4 regions of the Ferrimonas sp. genome follow, and region 4 is predicted to be linked to each of the others. Evidence: riboswitches for the same ligand, from Rfam matches in the RefSeq annotation. Region 4 holds a riboswitch; each other region holds the start of a gene.
What was found. A riboswitch is a leader RNA that binds a small molecule or an ion and turns the genes downstream of it on or off. The one in region 4 is predicted to bind cyclic di-GMP.
Positions count from the first base shown of each region.

Region 1: it holds a riboswitch for cyclic di-GMP, as region 4 does, so the genes downstream of both, ACN0RV_RS01755 (hypothetical protein) here and ACN0RV_RS07700 (hypothetical protein) in region 4, are expected to answer to the same signal.
Region 2: it holds a riboswitch for cyclic di-GMP, as region 4 does, so the genes downstream of both, ACN0RV_RS12770 (Ig-like domain-containing protein) here and ACN0RV_RS07700 (hypothetical protein) in region 4, are expected to answer to the same signal.
Region 3: it holds a riboswitch for cyclic di-GMP, as region 4 does, so the genes downstream of both, ACN0RV_RS01140 (hypothetical protein) here and ACN0RV_RS07700 (hypothetical protein) in region 4, are expected to answer to the same signal.

Region 1 covers NZ_JBLXDO010000001.1:367,732-373,301, reverse strand. Annotated here, with positions in the region: gene ACN0RV_RS01775 (penicillin-binding transpeptidase domain-containing protein) at 1-198, opposite strand, end outside; gene ftsL (cell division protein FtsL) at 195-509, opposite strand; gene rsmH (16S rRNA (cytosine(1402)-N(4))-methyltransferase RsmH) at 512-1,462, opposite strand; gene mraZ (division/cell wall cluster transcriptional repressor MraZ) at 1,462-1,920, opposite strand; gene ACN0RV_RS01755 (hypothetical protein) at 2,285-4,312, opposite strand; cyclic di-GMP riboswitch class I at 4,395-4,475, opposite strand; gene ACN0RV_RS01750 (ClpXP protease specificity-enhancing factor) at 4,942-5,379, opposite strand; gene sspA (stringent starvation protein SspA) at 5,372-5,570, opposite strand, start outside.
Region 2 covers NZ_JBLXDO010000013.1:97,994-103,563, forward strand. Annotated here, with positions in the region: gene ACN0RV_RS12765 (hypothetical protein) at 1-1,676, shown strand, start outside; gene ACN0RV_RS12770 (Ig-like domain-containing protein) at 1,757-4,081, opposite strand; cyclic di-GMP riboswitch class I at 4,148-4,232, opposite strand; gene ACN0RV_RS12775 (DsbA family protein) at 4,809-5,570, shown strand, end outside.
Region 3 covers NZ_JBLXDO010000001.1:245,094-250,663, reverse strand. Annotated here, with positions in the region: gene tatC (twin-arginine translocase subunit TatC) at 1-637, shown strand, start outside; gene ACN0RV_RS01160 (hypothetical protein) at 678-1,190, shown strand; gene ACN0RV_RS01155 (TatD family hydrolase) at 1,187-1,963, shown strand; gene hemB (porphobilinogen synthase) at 2,118-3,089, shown strand; gene ACN0RV_RS01145 (thioredoxin family protein) at 3,251-3,790, shown strand; cyclic di-GMP riboswitch class I at 3,984-4,063, shown strand; gene ACN0RV_RS01140 (hypothetical protein) at 4,146-5,570, shown strand, end outside.
Region 4 covers NZ_JBLXDO010000006.1:71,906-77,475, reverse strand. Annotated here, with positions in the region: gene ACN0RV_RS07715 (WecB/TagA/CpsF family glycosyltransferase) at 1-201, shown strand, start outside; gene ACN0RV_RS07710 (glycosyltransferase) at 198-1,397, shown strand; gene ACN0RV_RS07705 (HAD family hydrolase) at 1,426-2,985, opposite strand; cyclic di-GMP riboswitch class I at 3,386-3,470, shown strand; gene ACN0RV_RS07700 (hypothetical protein) at 3,922-5,570, shown strand, end outside.

The sequences.
Region 1 (5,570 bases), on a different contig from region 4:
AAGCCGGTCCGGTGAAATCACCTGGATGTAGGCGGCCCGGCCGACGATGGCCAGGAAAACGGCGCACAGGGCAAACACCACGAAGCGGTAGCGATACTGGAACAGGGTGGGGTGCAGGTTCTGCTTGGCCCCGGACTTGGCCGGTGCCTTAGCACTGCGTCGCTTCAATGGGCGCTTCTTGCGCGTTGCTGGTTTCATGGCAGCCTCACCACAACCTCTTGCCCCGGAGCGGGACGTCCCATACCCAACTGCTTCTCCGCCATCCGCCCTACCCGGCTGTGCTCGGTCAGGGTCTGCTCCTCGAGGAGCAGATGGCGCCACTCAATATCCAGTTCATCCCTGTGCTGCAACTGTTGGTTCAGTGCATTGGTCATCGCCCGGGCGTCATAGGCGGTCCACACCACGGCCAGGGCACTGCCCAGGACGAAGACGCCCAGAATCAGCACCGGCCACTGACGGCGCAGATCCGCCATAATGGCGGAGCCGAGACCGGCATCCCCCAGGATCATCCTCAGCCCAGCCTCTCCGCCACCCGCAGAACCGAGCTGCGGGAACGGGTGTTGTCATCCACTTCCAGATCGCTTGGCTTGAGGGCCTTGCCCACAGTCTTCATGGTGCGAGTCTGATTGATCTGGTCCTCGGTCAGCGGCAGTCCGGGAGGCAGGGGCTCACCCTGGCTCTGGCGACGCATGAAGCGCTTCACCATGCGATCTTCCAGGGAGTGGAAGCTGATCACCGACAGCCGCCCCTGGGGCGCCAACGCCAGCAGGGAACCGGCCAGGGCACGCTCAATCTCCTCGAGCTCGCTGTTGATGTAGATGCGAATGGCCTGGAAGGTCCGGGTCGCCGGATGCTTGCCCTTCTCCAGCTTGTGCTTGGGAGTAATGGACTCGATCAACCCAGCCAGATCCCGGGTACGGGTCAGGGGCTTGCCCTCCTCCAGATGCGCCTTGATGGCACGGGAGATGGGGCCGGCGTACTTGTCCTCACCGAAGGTACGAATTACCCAGGCGATGTCCTTGGCATCCGCCCGCTCCAACCACTGAGCCGCGGTCTCCCCCTGGCTGTTGTCCATGCGCATATCCAGAGGACCATCGCGCAGGAAACTGAAGCCGCGCTCGGCGTCATCCAGCTGAGGTGAGGAAACGCCCAGGTCCAGCAGGACGCCATCCACCTTGCCCTCCAGTCCGCGCTCTTTCAGGTAGTCCGCCAAGCCGGAGAAGGGGCCATGAATGATGCTGAACCTGGGATCAGCCTGCTCCAGCTCCTGAGCCACCGCCACCGCCTGAGGGTCACGGTCGATGCCGTACAGGCGACCATCAGGCCCAAGGCGGGACAAGATCTCCCTGCTGTGGCCACCACGGCCGAAGGTTCCGTCGACATAGATGCCGTCCGGTTTGATGTTCAATCCATCCACCGCCTCTTTGAGCAGCACGGTGACATGACTAAAAGTTTCCGCCATCAGAGGGCAAATTCCTGTAAACGTTGATTATCGATAAAGGCTTCCGCTTCCACTGCGGCATGGGAGGCTTGGATCTGGTTCTGCCAGTTCTCTTCCGACCAGATCTCAAACTTATTCAGTTGACCCACCAGCATCAGTTGCTTCTCCAGGGAGGCGAATTGACGCAGGGGAGGCGGTATCAGTACCCTTCCCATGCGGTCTATCTCCACATCGCTGGCATAACCGAGCAGCAGCCGCTTTACGGCCCGCTCACTGGGCTGGGTGTCCGACAGGCGCGCCAGTTTCTGCTCCACCTCACTCCAGGCTTGGAGAGGGTAAAGCAGCAGGCAGGGGGAATGAATGTCTACGGTAACCACCAGGGGACCGGCGTCTTCCGCGCACAACAACGGCCGGTATCGCTTTGGTATGGCGATCCGGCCCTTGGCATCAAGTGCGATGCTGCTGGCGCCTCTGAACACTGGCTACTCCATCCCTGTTAAATTTCAGTCGGACAAGGTTTTCCCACAAATAACCACTTTTTCCCACAAGCTACCAAGTTTATGGACACAAAGCGAGTATTGTCAAGGAAGCCTGATGGGCGCTAAAGCCTGTATTTTCGGGGCTTTACGCTTAGTTTTTAGAGAGTTATCCGGGAATTAATCGCAAGTGGGATTGATGGATAAATCCCACTTGGGAGAAATGAGTCACGGGGCCCGACAAGGGACCCCGTGATATATGGCGGCGCTGTGCCGGCTGGCCTGACGACTCCCGAGGGAGTCCCCCCTGAGCGATTATCCGGTCGATTCCGGTTCACGCAGGAGGTTGGCCGATGGTCATCGCCCGTTACTGCGCCTGAGCTTGCCAGTAGAGGGAGTTGGCAGCCCCCAGATAGGCGCGATACCAGCTCAGGTCCCCGTAGTGGCGCAGGATGTGGTCGGCCACCAGGCCCACCCGAGGATCCCACCCCTGAAGCTCAATCCAGTCGTAGCCTATGGCCATCTGATCCCAGGTGGAACTGACGCCGGTGCCATCCACGCCGAAACTGGCCATGGCGGGCGCCAGGAACACGCGCTCGACCAGGGCATTGGCCATGCACTGCAGAGGTTCGTCGTTGTCCAGCAGCCCCTCCTGGCGGGCCACAACCATGAAGCCAACATCCAGGTGGGCATGGTTGAAGTCCTCCATCTTGCCGCCACCGTTGGCCAGGAACTGGTAGTCCCAGTTACACAGGTTGTCGCTCTCCATCCTCAGATTGTCCATATAGAAACCGAGGATCTCCCTGGCCTTCTGGCCCAGGTCGCTGTTGGCTTGACCCCACTTGTCCAGGTAGATCATCGCCGTACCCAGGGTCATGTCGTGATTGAACGGCAGTGGGTTGGAGAACAGGCCACCGTCGCCATAGTCTTCATTCTTGTAGTTCACATAGAAGTAGGACCCCTGAATGGCACCGTTTTTGGTGGTGCTGAACGAGCTGTCGTGCGCGCGCACGATTCGCTCGGCCCGGCCTATGTAGTAATCCGCCCGCTCCATGTACTGGGTGAGGTTCTCACTCTTGATGTGATCCACCAGTCGCAGGATGCTGTTGAGGATCATACCGTCGGTCAACGCCTCATTTCTCCAGGCACCGTTATAGGGACGACGCCAGCCAGGTACCGGCAGACCCGGAGTATTCAGGTACAGCTTGGGTGCCAGTCCTTCATAGGGCTCGTTGTGGATATTGAGCTCACCACGTTCAACCCGCTTCTCATCGGTGTAGTTGAACATGTGATCAGCCAACTCCACCGCATAGTCCAGATACTTGGTGTCACCATAGGTCTCGGCCATACGCACATAGGCGCGCATCCAGTAGTGACCCTGCCAGGCAAACTTCTTCTCGTCGTTGCCATTGGTGGTTCCGATAAGCGGACGCTGATTTGGATAGCTCTTGTCGAACTGAGCATCCCAGTCCGCCTGACTGGCCACATGGGGCACCGGTGCCGACACGTTGGAGGTGATCGCCTGCCAGTCGCCGCTGTCCAGCCCGTGCAACAGATGGGTGCCCTCGGCACCGTCACCTGAGGCCACCACACCCTGCCCCTGCTCGAAGGTCAGGGTCCGGGTCTTCTCCGCATTGTCCAGATCGACCAGCGCCAGAGCCTGCAGTCCGCCACTGGAGTAGCTGTCATTCAGGCGATAGATCCAGCGGTAGGTCGCCGCATCGGCATCCACTGCGCCATCGCTGATGCTGGCCTGACTCTCGCCATCGGACGCGCTGAGCTTACCGTTGTCCACGGTGATCTCCACATAGCGGGTACGATTGAACTCGAACGGGCCGGTGAGCAACACGGTGTTGCCGTTCCATCGGCCTTCGACGCTGTTGTGGCTGAAGGAGAGGTAGTCTCCGTCATCCGCCGACACCAGTACGGTGCTGGCCGCAGGATCGCTGTTCACGTCATCCAGCCAGGCCACCAGCCGGAATTCACCATCGGCACGCCAGTCGGCAATCTCGCCATAGGCACCCTGGCCATCAAAGTAGACCGCATCGCCCTGCAGTACAGGCGCCACCTCGGGATCCGGCTCTGGCTCCGGATCCGGGTCTGGCTCGGGATCCGGGTCCGGCTCGGGATCCGGGTCCGGCTCAGGATCCGGGTCCGGGTCCGGCTCAGGATCCGGGTCCGGCTCGGGGTCCGGGTCCGGCTCTGGGTCTGGATCCGGGTCCGGCTCAGGATCTGGGTCAGGAATCACCGGCGGCGGCTCCGGATCCGGGTCCGGATTGCTGCTGTCCCCTCCTGAACCGCCACAGGCGCTCAGGGTAAAAGTAAGAAGTGCTGCCCCAAACAAGCTCTTCAACGGTACGATGCCGTTGTTAATCTGTTCTTGTTGCCGATTCAAGTCTGATTTCTCCAACTGTCGGCAGATAAGAGGCGTGCGCAGGCAGGGACTTCAACCCGGGAAGGAAGACCGATGCCAGACATGAGGTAGTCCCGCTGTCTTGCCACTGATGGTAAGACCGGTGACTTTGCGCCTCCCACAAAGGGAGTTGCCTTTATCTGCTGTCTGATAATTGAGTGTTGAACTGGTGTCCCCAACCGGGGATGCACCGAAATAACTGGGGAACAGAATACTGATCGACCACTTTCTGGACAAACCACTCAAATTCACCAAGTTGACTTGAAAAGAGGACCATTTCTGAGTGATTTATGACCTTGTTTAACCAAACTTTAGAAGGAGGTTAAACAGAATGTCGAACGTGGAATTGATGAAAGATAAGGGTAAGCAACTGGGATATTGAGCATTTCTCTTGTGCTGACGGGCGAGAACACAAGGCTCGTCTCTTGCTGGAAAACTTTAGTCCATAAAGGCAATTTTGCGATCCAGATCACACCAAAGGGATCGGTTACAATTCGTTCAGCTTGAAGCACGGAGTTATCCCGAACCTTTGCTCCGGATTCCCGAACAAAGTTCATGGAACTTTCCATGAAAAGGACAATAAAAAACGCGGCCATGGCCGCGTTTCGTCTTTATTTGATCACTCGTAAGCTGGGGCGCCCCTTCTGCGGAGCCTCCGGCTTGGGTTCAGCCTCTGTGGCCGACGGTTCCGGCAGGGGCGCATCATCGCCCTCGAGCACCTGCTCGTACGCCTCTTCCGGCGGGAACAGGGTGCCAGCTCCGTTCTCGCGGGCGTAGATCGCCTCGATGGCGTACAGGGGCAGGACCAGGGCCTGGGGCTGTCCACCAAAGCGGGCATTGAACCGAACCTCATCGATGCCCAGCTGAAGATTCCCCACAGAGTGAGGCGCCACGTTCAGCACGATCTGGCCTTCCTTCACATACTGACGAGGAACGACCACACCGGGCAGATCCGCATTGACCGCCAGGTGGGGGGTCAGACCGTTGTCCACCAGCCAGTCATACATCGCCCGCAGCAGGTAGGGGCGTTGAGGGCTCAGCTCAGACACCGATGCGCAGCTCACGCTCGGCTTCAGTCAGGGAAGCCTTGAAGGACTCACGCTCAAATACGCGGGTCATGTAGGCTTTGACCTCGTTGCTGCCGCGACCGCTCACTTCGATACCCAGCTGAGGCAGACGCCAGAACAGGGCCGCCAGGTAACAATCGACCAGGGTGAACTCCTCACTCATGAAGTAGGGA
Region 2 (5,570 bases), on a different contig from region 4:
ATCAGGGAGGGGGCAGTCCCACGGTGTTCTCCGGCATCATCAAAGATAAAAACGGCCAGGATGACATCTTTACCGGAGGGGGCTCCAAGACACCCAACTTCATCGCAGACTGGCGACGCAAGTTCTCTCCCCCACCACCGGATAAAAACAACATCACCAACGCCTATGCCGCCAACTATGTGGTTTCTGGCGAGCAGGTGATCTATTTCGGTGCCGACCTGTTTGCTGACAACGGTGACGCCGAACTGGCGTTCTGGTTCTTCCAGGACGACGTCGCACCTGCGGGCACCGGCTTTACCGGTGAGCATGTGGACGGCGACGTCTACGTGGCGGTGAAGTTCAGCAATGGTGGTACCCAGTCCAACATTGCGGTGTATGAGTGGTGGGAAGCCTGTGATAAGCAGGACGTTCCCGGTGGTGGCGGACCTTTGTCTGCAGGCGACTGTGCCGCCGATAACATTCGTGTTGTGGTGCCTGAAGGCCCAGCAACCTGTAACGGTGCACACGCCGCGGATCAGCCTGCTTGCGCCATTACCAACATCAACGAAGAGAATTCGCCCTGGCCTTACAGCCCGAAATCCGGGACTGACGGGAAGTTCCCTCCAACCACCTTCTTCGAGGGCGGCATCAATATCTTCGACGCCTTCGGCGAAAACAAGTGCTTCTCCAGCTTCATGGCGAGCACAGGTGCGTCTACCTCCTTTACCGCCACAGCGAAGGACTTCGCCCTGGGCGACTTCGATGTCTGCTCCGTCGACGTTAGCAAGACCTGTGTCAACGACACCGAAGACGACGATGCCCCCACCGCCATCGTTTACAACGTGCGCGGTTGTGGCTACAACGATGGTGGCGGTGCCATCAACCTGACCACCTTCCAAAACTCCATCAACGGTGGCGCCAACTATGTGCCCGCCGATCTGGCCTGGTACCAGCCTGGTCCGGTGGACGATGGAGCCGGTGGAACCCGGGACTTTGATCCCACCATCGATTGTGATGACCCGGTCAAACTGGCGGATGCCATTGCCGATGGCAGTGTAGTAGGCTCCCCCAGCACCTTCGACCTGGGCAGCGGCGATGCGCTGATCTACCAGTTCAGCGAAACCACCGCATCCAATGGCCCGTCCGATACCGTTACCCTGGGGGCCCAGGGCACCGATGGCTCCCCCATCGATGCGGCATCCGATTCCGCCACCTGTCCGCTGCGCACCTTTGCCGCCTCCTTCAATGTGGTCAAGCGTTGTGCTGCCGATCTGGAGGATATTGGCGATAACCTGGCGGTGCTCATCAACGTTCAGGGCACCGTCTGCAACACAGGTGAAGTGGCGCTGACCAACCTGACCCTGGTGGACGACCCCATGATGCCGACCGGAGTGGCCGTCACCCTGACGCCTCTGAGCACTACCCTGCAACCCGCAGGAGATACTGGTGACTGTACCACCTACAGCGGCTCCTACTCACCGGACACCATCCCTGCCGGGGATATTTGCCCCTTCTCCGATCAGGTGAAGGCCACCGCCATTGCTCCGGTGAACTCTGCTGGCGCCGGCTGTACGCTGCTGGGTGATGGCACCAGCGAGTGTGAAGCCATCTCCAACACCGCCACCTGTAACCTGAGGGCGGTCAATGGCGACAACAACTGTGCCACAGGTCCCCTGAGTCCCCTTCCCTCTAACTAGGAGGCATTAAAAGGAAACGGGGCGATGGTTAACACCATCGCCCCGTCTTGATTAAACAGATTGCAACTGGCAACAACTCCTCACTTGCCGCCCTTACCTCCTTTTCCACCGCCACCATTGCCGCCACCACTCTTCTGCAGGGTGATGCTGACCTGACCGGTGACAGTATCGGTGCCATCAGACAGCTGATAACTGAAGCTGTCGCTGCTCTTGAATCTGTTTGCCGGCGTATAGAGGATGGAGTTGTCCCCCTGCAGGGTGACACTTCCTTTGGCCCCTTGCGTGGTTCCCACTACCTGCAGGGCGTCACCATCCGGATCCCAGTCGTTACCAATAACATCGATAACCACTGACTCCACCTGGGTCAGCACCACGCTATCTTCCACGGCTACCGGCGCCTGATTGCTGCCCCCGGAGCTGTCACTAACGATGTAGGTGACCACATTACTGCTCTGATAAGCGGCATCGTTACCGTGAACCGCGTTGACGGTCAGGTCGTAATAGCCATCGGTTGCAGAGGTGGAAGAGGTTACCGTCAACTCAGTGGTTGCCGTCGCACCCGGCGCCAGCCTCAGGGAGGAGTCGGCAAAGGCAGCACTCCAACCCTGTGGCACATTGGCTGCCAGATCGATGGGGCTATCACCACAACCCTCTGCATCGGTGTTGGTGACGCTGACGGAGTAGGTCACCGGTGTGCCGGGGGCTACCCACTGGCTCTCACCCGGCGTCACCGCCAGATGAGGCGCGGCAAAAGAGCAACTGGTCTGGTCATAGCTGATGCTGACGGTGGCGCCATCGCTGCCGATGCTGGTCAGGGTGATGCTGACCCCGGCAGTGCTGTCTGTGTAGGTCTGCCCCAACGGCAAGGCCAGGTCATTCCAATCGTAGTACTGGCTGCCCGGGGTCATATCCAGCAGATAGCCACTGCCGGCATACTGGTCGGTTCCCAGTCTCACCACCAGCCCCTGTTGAACACTGTCACCGTATGGGGAGCTGTTCAGGAATTCATCGAACCCTTGTGCCTGGTGAGTTTCCAGGTAGTACCAGCGCTGCTGGCCGGTCACCGGATCCAGATCACGTGGCACCCGTATCGCTTTGGTGCCACTGCTTTGCAAAGACGCGGGCTCCAGTTGATATTCACCGGAAACACTGGCGGTCACAACCGGAGGGGTACCGGCATAATTGAGCCAGCCCAGGCGCTCCTTCTGAAAGGCACTGAAATGACCCGCGGTGTGCTGCCCCATACGGTCCAGCACATCTCCATACTCAACGGAGATGCAGCCATCACTCAAGGGGGGCTTGCCCGCACAAGCCAGGGCGTGGGAGTGCATCAACCCCAGGTTGTGCCCCAGCTCGTGAGACACCACTCCAGCTGAGTCCAGGGTGCCATCAAACCATGCGTGAGAGGGAGACCCACCAACGGTGGCCTCACCTGACCAGGAACAACCGATATTGGGGAAGGCGTACACCAGACGGTCATAACCCGACAGATCTGCACCGCTGTCGATGGCTGCGCTCCTAGCCGCCTGGGCAATGTCCATGGTTGGGCAGCCGGTAGGATCGACCGCCAGGGTGAACCAACCAAGCACCTCACCGCTCAACCAGGTCTTACCAAAAGAGTTTTCCCGGATAAAGTCATCGACCTCACCAAACACCAGATCATGGGCTTGTTGCGCCGTCCAGGGTTCTTGAGTGTTGCTGGTGAAGTTCACCAAGAGTACTGCGGTACGTTGTTCACCCAGCGCATCGGTCAGCGCCGGCTCACCACTGCTGGTGTTTGTGCCATCGGCCGCCAGGACCAGGATGTCGCTGTCCGAGGTCAGTGCCATAGCCTCGCCTACGCGCAGGCCGTTGGCGCGCACCTTGGTGCCACTTGCCAGGCCTCTCGCCTGACTGCCAAGATGCAGAGTGATGCGCTTGCCATTGGCCATCTTCAACTGATGACGCAACTTATGAGTGCCATCCTCATAATCTTCGTAAAACACTTCCAGCTCACCATCAACACTGCCTTTATACTCCAGCATCGCCTGAACCTCGGCTGGCATTCCCTGGCGGCTGTTCGCAGGTAGGGCTGCTTTCAGGGCGGCGGCCGGATTGTGCTCGGCGAGCTGCATCAACTCAGCCTGACGCACACGTACCGTGTTGACCAATTGATCGAGCAGCGCCGCTTTCTGAGCTTCATCAGCCTGGCGGTACTGCATCATGAGATCGGCGAGGGCCATGGACTGGCTGCTGAAAGAGTGCTGACTGTGTGAAGCGCTCTGGGCCGGGGCCGCGTTGGCATGGTTCACCGCCATCGGCAGAGACAAGCCGAAGGTAACAAGGGCAGCGAACAACGAGGAGCGAGCGGATAGGTTGGCCACGGCGAGATCGCGCGAAGCCACGGAGAAGTTTATTGTTCTCAATTGGGAACCCTCAAAGTTTACAAAAACTCGAAAGCTCCCAAAATCGGGCAGAGGCAGCGCGACTCCTTCGGTAGTCCAGCCCTCTTTGGTTAAACCAAAGAGCTGTGACTTTGCGTACCACCAGTTGCCCGGAGGCTTGCCTTTTCGGGAGTGCTTTCGATTATTTTACCGACCAAATGGTTTTTATCTGGCCAATTTATTGATAATCCAGCAAGAACATCAAATGTGAGCACCCACTTCGCCCACAAACCCCGCATTCATTGACGCGAAGTAAAGGCATGCTAACAACCACCGCAAAGGGAGACAACGTAAACTCGTCGATTTTTTGATCGATATTTCCGAATTTACTTTGCCTGGTGAAATGGCGCTAAAGATGTGTTTGGACACTCTCAGGCTAACCTAACCATGAAGACAACTGGACTGTTTAATTTAAAACTAAAAAACCAAATAATAATAAATCAGCAAGTTGAAAATGATATTTAAGATATATCGGATGCAGTTATCACTATTTCAGTGAAAGACTGAAAAGCAACCATTCAATACCCGTCAATCCAGGTAAAACAAAAAGTTTCATGCCTCGGCGTTCAATAAATCAGGCAAAAGCCTGCGACATCCGGCTGCTGCGTCACCTGTCGATGAGCTAGCCTAAGGGTAGCGCCATTTGTCGAAGATCAGGAACAAGCCGGCCCCCGGCCCCCGGCCTCAGTCACCTCCAACCGGAGTTATCATGAACGACACCATACACCGAACACTCAGTATCACCGTCGCGTTGCTGGGAGGAATCTTGCTCCTCTCACTCTGGAGCTCCTGGGTGTGGGCAGAGGAGACCCCAAAGCAGCAGGAGCACGCCGCTCTGGTGGAACAGATCACTCGGGAAGTGATCCGGGAACTGAAAGAGAGCGGTCAGTTGAAGGAGGAGGTAGATCAGGGCATTCAGGAGTACTTCGACCAGCAGCGTCAAGCCAGAGCCAAAGCTCGCGAGCAGAGAGAAAAGTTGGCTCAGGAGCGGGCGAAACTGGTGCGCCCCCCCACTCCGGGACGAGACCACTTTTACGGTAACCCGGATGCCCCCATCTCCCTAATCGAATACTCAGACTTTGAGTGTCCCTTCTGCAAACGATTTCACTCTACCGCACGACAGCTGGTGGACCAGTCCAATGGGCAGATAAACTGGGTCTATCGCCATTGCCCTCTGGGATCCCACAACCCTGGAGCCCAGAAACAGGCAGAGGCTTCAGAGTGTGCCTTTGAACTGGGGGGAGACTCCGCCTTCTGGCGCTTTACCGACGCGATCTACCTTCGTACCAAGTCCGGTGGCCAGGGGTTTGCCCTTGAGGGCCTCCCCCCCCTGGCCGAGGAGATCGGCCTGAACAAAGAGCAGTTTCAAGAGTGCCTGGACAGTGGCCGACACGCCAACCGGGTCCTCGAGGATTTCAACGAGGTCGCAAAAATTGGCATAACCGGCACTCCCGGTAACATCCTTCGCCAC
Region 3 (5,570 bases), on a different contig from region 4:
CAACTTCCTGTCGCTGCCCCTGTTGGAGGTGATGCCGGAGAACGCCTCCATGATCGCAACGGACGTGGCGTCCCCCTTCTTCGCCCCGTTCAAGCTGACCATGTTTGTGGCGCTGTTCATCGCCATGCCCTATGTGTTGTATCAGGTGTGGGCCTTTATCGCCCCGGGACTGTACAAGCATGAGAAGAAGCTGGTCTTCCCTCTGCTGTTCAGCAGCTCCATCCTGTTCTACGGCGGCATCGCATTTGCCTACTTTATCGTGTTCCCCGTGGTGTTCGGCTTCTTCACCAGCGTTGCTCCGGAAGGAGTGCAGGTGGCCACGGACATCAACAGCTACCTGAGCTTCGTCCTCAAGCTGTTCTTCGCCTTCGGCCTCGCCTTCGAAATTCCGGTGGCGGTGATACTGATGGTGTGGACCGGCATGACCACCCCGGACGACCTTAAGAAAAATCGCCCCTATATTGTTGTCGGCGCCTTCGTTGTTGGTATGCTGTTAACGCCGCCGGACATCATCTCTCAAACCATGCTGGCTCTGCCTATGCTGCTGCTGTTTGAGGGAGGCGTGTTCTTCTCTCGTCTGTACCAACCTAAGGACGATGAAGAGGAAGAGGTGCAAGAGGAGCCTACCGAAGAGTAGCCCAGTCACGGCGGTCCTTACGTTTAATCAAGGAACAGTTATGCTTAAGACCGCCGTATTCTCCCTGCTGCTAGCCCCGGCAGCTGTCTCCGCCGCAGACGCGGCCTGTCACGCCATCCAAGACCAGATCCAGCGCCTGGCCTGTTACGACAAGGCCGCCGAGTCCGTGGTTAATTGCGCCAGCCTAAATGACAAGCTGGATCGCCTGGTGTGTTTCGACAAGCTGGGTAAGCCTGCCCACGCTGGCATCCCCGCCAAACCTGCCGCCCCTCAGGCAGCGGCACCGGCCGATGCCGACGAGCGCTTTGGGCTGAGCGATAAACGTCCCGAAGAGCCGGAAGCCATCAAGGCCAGCATCAACAAGCTGAAGAAAGACCCCTACGGCAAGTTCATCGTGACCCTGGACAACGGCCAGGTGTGGAAGCAGATCGACTCCAAGCGCTTCCGCCTGAAGCAGGACAAACCGGTCACCATCGAAAAGGCCTCCCTGGGCTCCTTTATGCTGACCCAGGAGGGCAGCAGCAAGAGCGCCCGGGTGAAGCGAGTGCAATGATCGACATCGCCGTAAACCTGACCTCCAGCCAGTTCAGGGACGACCTTGAACTGGTGCTTACCCGCGCCAGGGAAGCCGGGGTCGACACCCTTATCGGCCTGGCCAGTGACCTGGAGGAAGCGCAACAGCTGCAGCCACTGGCGGAGCAGTATCCCGGCATCTTCATCACCGCCGGCATCCACCCCCACTACGCCAGTCACTTTGACGCCGCCAGCATAGAACACATCGAGGATCTGTGCCGCCACCCCAAGGTGGTGGCCGTCGGGGAGTGCGGCCTGGACTTCAACCGGGACTTCTCTCCTAGACCGGACCAGCGCCGCGCCTTCGAAGCCCAGCTCAAGCTGGCCTGCGATCTGGGCAAACCGGCGCTGATGCACTGCCGGGATGCAGGAGCGGAGTTCACCGCCATGGTCTCGGACGTGCGCGGCGACCTCAGCGGCGGTGTGCTGCACTGCTTCACCGGCAGCGAACAGGAGCTGCAACAGGCCCTGGAGCTGGATCTCTACATCGGCATCACAGGCTGGGTCTGCGACGAGCGCCGGGGCGCAGAACTTGCCAGGCTGGTGCCGCAGATCCCCGATGATCGCCTGTTGCTGGAGACCGATGCTCCCTACCTGCTCCCCAGGGATATCCGCCCCAAACCCAAGACACGGCGCAACGAACCGAGATGGCTGCCACACATCGCCAATAAAGTGGCCGAGCTGCGCAACCAAAGCGTGGATGCGCTGTCCCATCACTGTCTACAGAATGCCAAGCGCCTGTTTCAAGTGTGATTAAGCTCCTGCCTTAAGGAGTAGAGTTTGCTAATATTGACGCCGTCATATCGGCCTTGACCCCCGTCACACCGTGATCGGTCTTTGGCGATACCCCCTCATTCATAAGGAGCTGCAAGTGACCGTTGTAACCGGACCTTTTTCCCGCCGCCGTATGCGTCGGATGCGTCGCCATGACTTCTCCCGCCGCCTGATGGCCGAGAGCCAGCTGAGCGTCAACGATCTGATCTATCCGGTGTTCGTTCTGGAGGGCAATGCCCGTAAGGAAGTGGTCGACTCCATGCCTGGCGTCGAGCGTCTCTCCATCGATCTGCTGATCGAAGAGGCCCGCGAGCTGGTAGAGCTGGGTGTGCCTGCCGTAGCCCTGTTCCCGGTTACCCCTCAGGAGCAGAAATCCCTGGGTGCCGAAGAGGCCTACAACCCAGAGGGTCTGGCCCAGAAAGCGGTCCGCGCCCTGAAACGTGAGTTCCCCGAGCTGGGCGTGATCACCGACGTGGCCCTGGATCCCTTCACCACCCACGGTCAGGACGGCATCATTGACGACGAGGGTTACATCCTCAATGACATCACCACCGAAGTGCTGGTGAAACAGGCCCTGTCCCACGCAGAAGCCGGTGCCGACGTTGTGGCACCCTCCGACATGATGGATGGCCGCATCGGTGCCATCCGTGACGCCCTGGAAGAGGCGGGTCATGTGAACACCCAGATCCTGGCCTACTCCGCCAAGTACTCCTCCAGCTACTACGGTCCCTTCCGCGATGCGGTCGGTTCAGCCGGCAACCTCAAAGGTGGCAATAAGCACACCTACCAGATGGATCCCGCCAACTCCGATGAGGCCCTGCAAGAGGTGGCCATGGACATCGAAGAGGGCGCCGATATGGTGATGGTGAAGCCTGGCATGCCCTACCTGGACATCGTACGTCGAGTGAAGAGCGAGCTGCAGGTGCCCACCTTCGCCTACCAGGTGAGCGGCGAGTACGCCATGCACATGGCCGCCATCCAGAACGGCTGGCTGGACGAGCGCAAGATCGTGATGGAGTCCCTGCTCTGCTTCAAGCGCGCCGGAGCCGATGGCATCCTGACCTACTTCGCCAAACGTGTGGCCCAGTGGCTGAACGAGAAGTAAGGTAAACACCTCAATGACACAAGGGGAGCCTCGGCTCCCCTTTTCATTGCCTACCCCTGTTCGGTTTTGACCGATCCCGGTCACGTTTCCACAATTCTGGAAGAACATAGTCGACAATTCTGAGTCAGACTGATCAGCAGGATAGAGAGAATGAGAGCACCATGAAAAAGACAACTTTGCTGGCCATGATGCTGGCCCCGGCTTTGATGAGCACCTCCGCTATGGCAAACTCCGGCTGTGGTTTCGAAGAGGGCCAGAAAGGTCCCTTCGCCACCTGCACCCAAGAGGAGAAACAGGAGGTAATTTTGACCGGTGAACTGGCCATGGCCGATATTATGGAAGCGATCCCCGGCTACGGCGATAACTTCGACAGCTACGCCCCCGAATCCAAGTGGATTGATGCCCTGAAGGCGGTAGACACCCCCACCGAGATCGTAGTGATCATCGGCACCTGGTGTCCCGACTGCCATCGCGAGACCCCACGCTTTGCCAAGCTGCTGGAGCTGGTGAACAATGACAATCTGTCGGCCCGCTACATCGGTGTCGACCGCCAGAAATCCGATCCGCAGAACCTGGCTGCCGCCTACGAGTTCAAGCGTATCCCCACCTTCATGGTGATCCAGGATGGCAAGGAGATCGGCCGCATCGTCGAGACTCCTGAGCACTCCCTGGAGCAGGATCTGGCCGAAATCCTCAAATAGTCCCCTCAGGCCGAATCAGCTCAACTGGTTCGGCCTCTTAGCGCCACTTCAAACAACTGATTTGTAAAGATAATATTTACAGGCGCTCATCACTTAATCTCAGCACCAAGTACACCCACTGACACCCTCACTTCACCATGCTCTAATGGGCCCGACCCAAGATAAAACCGAGCCTTGGGTTCGATTTTCGTTACGCTGACAATGGCAAACCAACCGTGAGGTTGGGACGCAAAGCTTCCGGTCTCGCCCAGGTGAGATAGCGGGGTTTCCAGCGGAGGGCCCCTGTTTGTTTTTGGGGCTCCATACAGCCAAAGACAGCGTTTGGATAGGATCAACCATTGGAGATGGTAGATTTATGCAGTTCAAGCGCCACCTTATCGCCCTGTCCCTGACAGCGGCACTGACCCAACTCACCGCCTGCGGCGGCGGCTCCTCAGACTCCGCCCCGGCTCCGCAACCCGAACCCCAGCCAGGCCAAAGCCTTCAAGGCGCCACCGCCGATGGTTACCTGGTCAATGCCCAGGTGTGCCTGGATCTCAACAGCAACGGCGAATGCGATGCCGATGAGCCCAGCACCCTGACCCAGGCCGGAGGCCAGTACAGTTTCGAAAACCTCGATGCGGCCCTGGATCTCAGCCAGGTGCAGATGCTGGTTAAGGTGATCGCCGGCCAGACCGAGGATGAAGACAACCCGGGCGTAGTGCTGACCCAGGGCTACACCATGACGGCACCGGCCGGTGTGGTGGAGTTTGTCAGCCCCCTGACCACCCTGCTCGCCTCTGAGATGGACAGAGCCGGAGTGGACCAGGAGACCGCGGCCGCGGCCCTGGAACAGACTCTGGGCATTCTGGGCTCAGACCTGAGCCTGGTGGAAGACTACATTGCCGGCAAACAACAGCAGGCCAATGGCGACGGCTACAAACGACTGCACCGGGTCGCCCAGGTGGTCGCCCGTGTCACTGCCAAGGCGAAACACGCCGTCGAGCAGAACGGCGGCACCGGTGGTGATGCCGAAGACAACGAAGTCGCGGATGCCATCGCCGAAACCCTGACCGAAAACCTGGAGCGTCTGGTAAACCGGGTCGATGAGGCGGAAGCCAACGGCCAGGAGCCCGATGCCGACACCATCGCCGATGAGGTTGCCGGCGAGCTGCCTCTTGACCCCGAAGAGGTTCAGGACAGAGTCGAGCGCAAACGTGAGCGTGGCGACCTGGAAGAGGCCAGCCTGGTGACCCTGCTCGAGTCCGAAGGGGGCATGTTCGAACTGGATGGCCACTCCGATGTGTTCTTCGACGCCAGCACCAACCAGTGCATCAAGGAGCGCGAGCTGGGCTATCAGCAGATCCAGAAGGTCGAGTCCCTGATCACCTTTAACCGCTTCCGCTACGACGGCCCCGATGCCGGCTTTGTCGAGGTCAGCGAAGATGAACAACGCGGCATGCTGGTGTGGAAAGGGGAAGCCTGGGCAGAGATGAACGACCAGGTGGAGGTTGTCTCCCTGGAGGAGGATGGCTCCGTCATCGTCAGCTCCGATATGGATGGCCGCCAGCAGGTCTGGGCTCAGCAACTGGACCTCTCTGACCTTAAGCTGAAGCGCTACGCCAAGGGCGAGCACGAGTGGAAATCCCTGTTCAGTGGCGATCAGCTGTTCCCAGAAGGCGCCAGCGGTTACCAGATGACCTTCAAGCAGCTTGAGAGTCGCGCCATGCTGCCCTACCGGGCAGAGTGTGACGCTTCTGTTCAATGGTGCAACCAGGTGGTTCTGCCCACAGGTCCGGTT
Region 4 (5,570 bases):
CACACCGGCGCCTCCCTGGCCATCGGTGTCGGTGCCCTGTTCGACTTTACCGCAGGCAAAGTGCATCGGGCGCCCGGCTGGATCCGGGCCATGAGGGCCGAATGGATCTACCGGTTGCTGCAGGAGCCCGGGCGCATGTGGCGCCGCTATCTGCTGGGTAACCTGAGCTTCCTGTTTAACGCCTGGGGGGATCAGTCATGACGGGCACACCCACACCCCAGATGGGCGGGCGCCGCAAGAGAGTGCTTCACCTGGCGGTGGAGTACCCCTCACTGAACCGGGATACCAACACCCCGGCGGTTCGGCATTTCATTCGCGCCAACCCACAAGTGGACTACCGGGTCTTTGCCCTAAGGCGCACCGCCAACCCTTTTGCCGTGAATGCTCTGCAGGGGGACGACCAGGGCGATCAGCATGTCACCTCGATGAAATATTGGGGCCTGCCCTTTGGATTGCTTCTGTTTATCAGCATGACCCTGGTGGCCTGGCGCATTCGCCGGATGTTACGTCAGGAAGGCCTCAGCTTTGACCTGATCCATGCTCACAAGTTTGCCTTCGAGGGGATCGCCGGATGGTGGCTGGCCCGTTGGCTAAGGGTTCCGCTGGCACTGTCGGTACGAGGCGAAGCGGAAGCCAAAATCCTCAAGTACAAGCCCCACTATGATCTGTTCTTCCAGCGGCAGCTGAAGGATGCCTCGCGAATCTACTATGTGTCCGCCTGGTTCAAACCCCTGCTCAACGCCCGATTTGACCTTCCTGCGGAGAAACAGAAACTCCTGCCCAACTTTGTCGCCGAACGCCACTGGAATACCACACCGGACTTTCAGGCCGATCGCCTTGTCTCCATCATGGATCTCAACGTGCTCAAAAAGAAGGGACTCGCCCGCCTGGTGCGGGTAGTGGCCAAATTGGCGCCCAGATACCCTGATCTGACCCTGGAGATCATTGGTGGAGGCACGGCTGCAGCCTTCGACGAAGCCAGGAAGTTGATCGACCATGCCGAGATGAGTGACAGAGTGATCCTCAAGGGCGAGATGGACAACACCAGCCTTTTGTCTGCCCTGCCCCAGTATGGGGGCATGGTGCTTCCCAGTGTCGATGAAACCTTTGGCATGGTCTACGTGGAAGCACTGCTCAGTGGCGTCCCCATTCTGCATTCCGAAGAGACCGGCATAGACGGCTTTCTCGACGATGTTCCGGCTCGCGTGGTGGCCGACCCCTACAGTGACGACTCGGTGGCAGATGCCATGGAGCAGCTACTGGAGAACCAGCGGGATTACCGTGACTGGCTGTTGGCTCATCAGGAGTTACTGGCTGAGAAGTTCAGCAGGACGCAGCACATCAACGACTACAATCGTGACTTTCAATTGCTGCCCCTAAGCAAAATGACCACCTGAATAAGTGGCTTCGACAGAGTCCCCTCCGTCAGGCTCCCTTGTCCTCCTCGACACCGGTCGGCAATACGCCGGGCTCTGCTCTGTCCGCAGGTTTAAGCGGTGCCATCGCGTCCCTGAACCCCCACACATCCTTGGCGGCACGTACCACAACATAGGCAAGAATGACCAGCGTCTGCCACTGGGTTAACTGCGACCAGCTTGTCGCACCGGATACCCAGCAGAACAGCAGCACCATAAACAGCATCAGCCCATTAAACAGGTGCAGCGGCATGCCTTTACGTTCCCCCCCAAATCGATAGGTCACATAGGGTATCCATTTGGACAGACCGTGGGTAAAGCAGAAAAGTGCCCCAACCAGCGAAGAGCTGAACACAACGAAATACCCCGCGGTTCTGGCCAGTTGCAGCAGCAGCATGGGTACCGCGCGTCCTCTCTCCCTGATGCGGTTAAACCAGAAGAAGGTGCCTCTTACCACCAGGAGCAACAGCATGAAGCTGATCCAGACCGAGAGCGTCGCTTCCATGCCCTGCATACCCGACACCCGGGGCACCCAACTGAGATCCCGCGCCAGCCAGGCGGCGGGTAGCGCCAGAGCCATGGCACACACCCAGGCAAACCAGGGTCGAAAGGCACTGCCCAGCCTGAGAAACGCCTCACTGACCTTAGGCTTGGCCTCGTAGAGCAGACCCAGCCTGTCATTCTCGGCATAGCCAATCTCATAGGCACTGAAATAGGAGAGCAGGAAGAGAAACAGGCTGGCACAGGTGAGCAGGGGCTCAGGGCTGGTTAAGCCGAACACCAACACTATGGTCAGGTAGTCATGGCCTATGACGGATCGGGTAAAGTAGCTCTCCGTGGGGCGCTTTACCTTCTTGGTATACACGAAGGGCAGCATGGGATCCATGCCTGCCCGTACAGGGCGGCTCTCTGGCCATCTGCACAGCAAGCCCTTCGCGCTGGCCTCGAGCAGATCCCTGTCCAGCATGCTGTCAGTGACGCACCAGGCTCGCCCTAACACCTTCTCACCAAGAGACAACCTGATGGATTGCGCTTTTCCTTGCTGACGGAAATGGACTGCATTGTCCAATGTTGAACTCACCTGCAATGGCCAGGGAATTTGGGCGGCTTCCAGCAAGGGCTTCACGATAAAGTCAAAGCCGTAGCTCACCAGATAGATGGGACCATGGTGACGCCGCAACGGTTCGACCAGCCTGTGGTTAACAAACCCAGGCCCCAACTGCCTGACACGTCTGACCCACAGCTTCCTGGACCAGGGAAACAGGATAAGCAAAGCTTTGACCCGATAGAGATCCCGGTAATGGCGCTGTTCAGTGCCGGTAAACCACCGCCAGGGTTGCAACACGTCCATAAATTGCAGCAGCAGAGCCACCAGCAGGGACGGCTGTACCGAAGCAATAAACTGTTCGGTGGAGTTACTGAGCCACAGGGTATCGTCCACATCCACCAAAAGAGGCGTCCCATCCGGGCAGCCCCTCAGACTGTCGACGAGTTCATCGGGCTGTACCAGAAAAGGGGGGGCATCCTTCCTTTGCTCGCATTCGCTGACCGGCACTTTTGTCTCGTCCACGAAGTCAACTCTCTGTTTCCTTTAACTGGTCTAAGTTTAGGCAGGCTGTGCTGGTCCCTCCACCTCCCGGGAAAAAACACCCTCAACCGGGCAGATCTTGTCCACACAATTCTCACAAATGAGATTCTCCCCTCACACAATGTCCGCCTAAATTAAATTTTCCCTACTGACAAAGAACCTTTTGCACATAGTAAATAACAAAATTTTTACCACTCACGGAAGTGGCTGTTTTAAGGTTAGATAAACACCACTTTGCGCCATTTTTACCCTACATTTCCAAACATTAGGTTGTTTTTCGATCATTGATTAGGCATTCTAACCTCGCCTTAGGGCACACGCGTCGCTTGCAACACATAAGGAATGTTAACCACATGTTGCGAGCGACTGTTGTAACCACGACAGCAGACAAAGGCAAACTTAGCGAAAGCTAAGGACGCAATATCTCCGGTCTAAAGACTTCGGTCCATGATAGCGGGATTACCTCATGTCGATGGTGTACTGTGGACACACAACTCCTTATTAGAATGGAGGTTGTGTCTTGTAGTCGCAGTCCCTCACTGACGTCGCCATTTTGTCTGCCCAGCTAAATTGAGGCTTGTCATTATGGCTCGGCAGTTTTATTGGGGGAAACCACTTGGGCAAGGTGGTGCGCTATCGCATGCCCTTGTTTTTGTTTTCTTTCTCTCTATTTTTTTTCCTACGACCGTAACCGCATCCAACGCCGTTCATTTCAACGGCAGCGACGCCTATTCCAAGATTGATGCCTGGCAACCCAGCGGCCCCTACAAGGTTGTCGCCTGGTTGGCCGAGCTTCATCCAACGTCCAGTAACAGGACGATCCTTCTGAGTTCATCCTCAACCACCGATTTCCTGTCATTTACCCACAGCAGCGTTCAGGGTAAATGGGGCAGCGACTATCCGGGTGTTTGGAACAAGTTGGATTTCGCCACCTCGCGCTACCTGGAGATCCAGGTGGATTACGGCAAGCTGACTGCATCCGACGGCACCTCCACCAGGAGTGTGCGCAACAAGAGCATCCAGCCCACTGCGACCGCATTTGACTGGCTCTATCGCCGCGGTTACAGCGACTTCTCTCAGGGTGCCATCCAGGGACTGGCCCTGATCGATCTGGCGAATGCCGCCAATTCCCGAGCGTTTGCCTTTCATCAGGGCAAAGGCCTGGTCGAGGTAGGCGGCAGCGCGTCCTTTGACCCTCTGGTGAACATTGGCACAGGCGACTGGCGCACCGGCCCCCATACCATCGACAACCCCGCGCCTGACCATTTTGACGATGGTCAGTGGAATGCCGCATTTGGCAACGGCGGTGTCGATCCCGTGGAGCCTACCGACCCAGTAGAGCCCACTGACCCAGTGGAACCGACCGACCCAGTGGAGCCGACAGATCCTGTCGAACCTGCGCCTTCCGGTGAGTCTACCGCTGCACGCTTTAACGGTGACAACGCCTATGGCGAGATTGCCACCTGGCAGCCAACAGGTAAGTTCCGCGTCATCGCCTACCTGAGCGAACTGGACCCCGTTGCCGATCAGCGCACCATCCTGCTCAGTGACTCCAAATCCAAGGAGTTCATCGGTCTGAACCATGGCAGTGTTCAGGGGCAGTGGAACGGCCAGTACCCCGGTATCTGGAACAAGTTCAGCTTCAACGCCACCAAGTACCTGGATCTGACCGTCGATTTCGGCAAACTGACCGCCACCGATGGTCAGGTGACTCACAGCATCAGCAACAGCGCCATCGACCCCACCAGCGTCGGCTACAACTGGCTGATGCGCCGCGGCAGCAAAGATTTCTCCCTGGCTGGCGTACAGGCGATCATCCTGATGGATCTGGTCAACCCGGAAAACTCCCGCGCCTATGGTTTTGAAAGCGACCAGGGCCTGGCGGAAGTGGGTGGCACCAGTGGGGTAAACACCCTCGCCGGCGTACAGACCGGTGACTACTCCGTGGGTACTCACCAGGTAACCAACCCCGACAGCAGTGTGTTCAGCGACGCCGAATGGCAAGCCGTATTCGGTGGCACTGACACCACTGACCCAGTTGAGCCTACAGATCCCGTTGAGCCCACCGACCCGGTTGAGCCCACAGATCCTGTTGAGCCGACTGATCCGGTTGAGCCTACCGATCCCGTTGAGCCCACGCCTCCTGCAACCACAGGTCAGGCGGTACGCTTCGACGGCGTCAACAACTTCGGTGAGATCGCTTCCTGGCAGCCCAAGGGTAAGTTCCGGGTTGTGGCCTGGCTGACCGAGCTGGACAGCGACAGCGGCGCGCGCACCTACCTGCTGAGCAATTCCGGCACCTCCGAGTTTATCGGCTTCACCCACAAAGATGTGCAGGTGAAGTACGGCAGCGACTTCCCCGGAATCTGGGGTAAGTTTGACTTCGCCGGTCAGCGTTACATCGATGTGACCATCGACTACGGCAAGCTGACCGCCAGCGACGGTGTCACCACCGCCTCTGCCAGCAGCACAGCCTTTGATCCGACTGCGGTCTCTTTCGACTGGCTCTACCGCCGCAACGGCACCTACTCCAAGGGTGCCCTGCAAGCCATCAGCCTGATCGATTA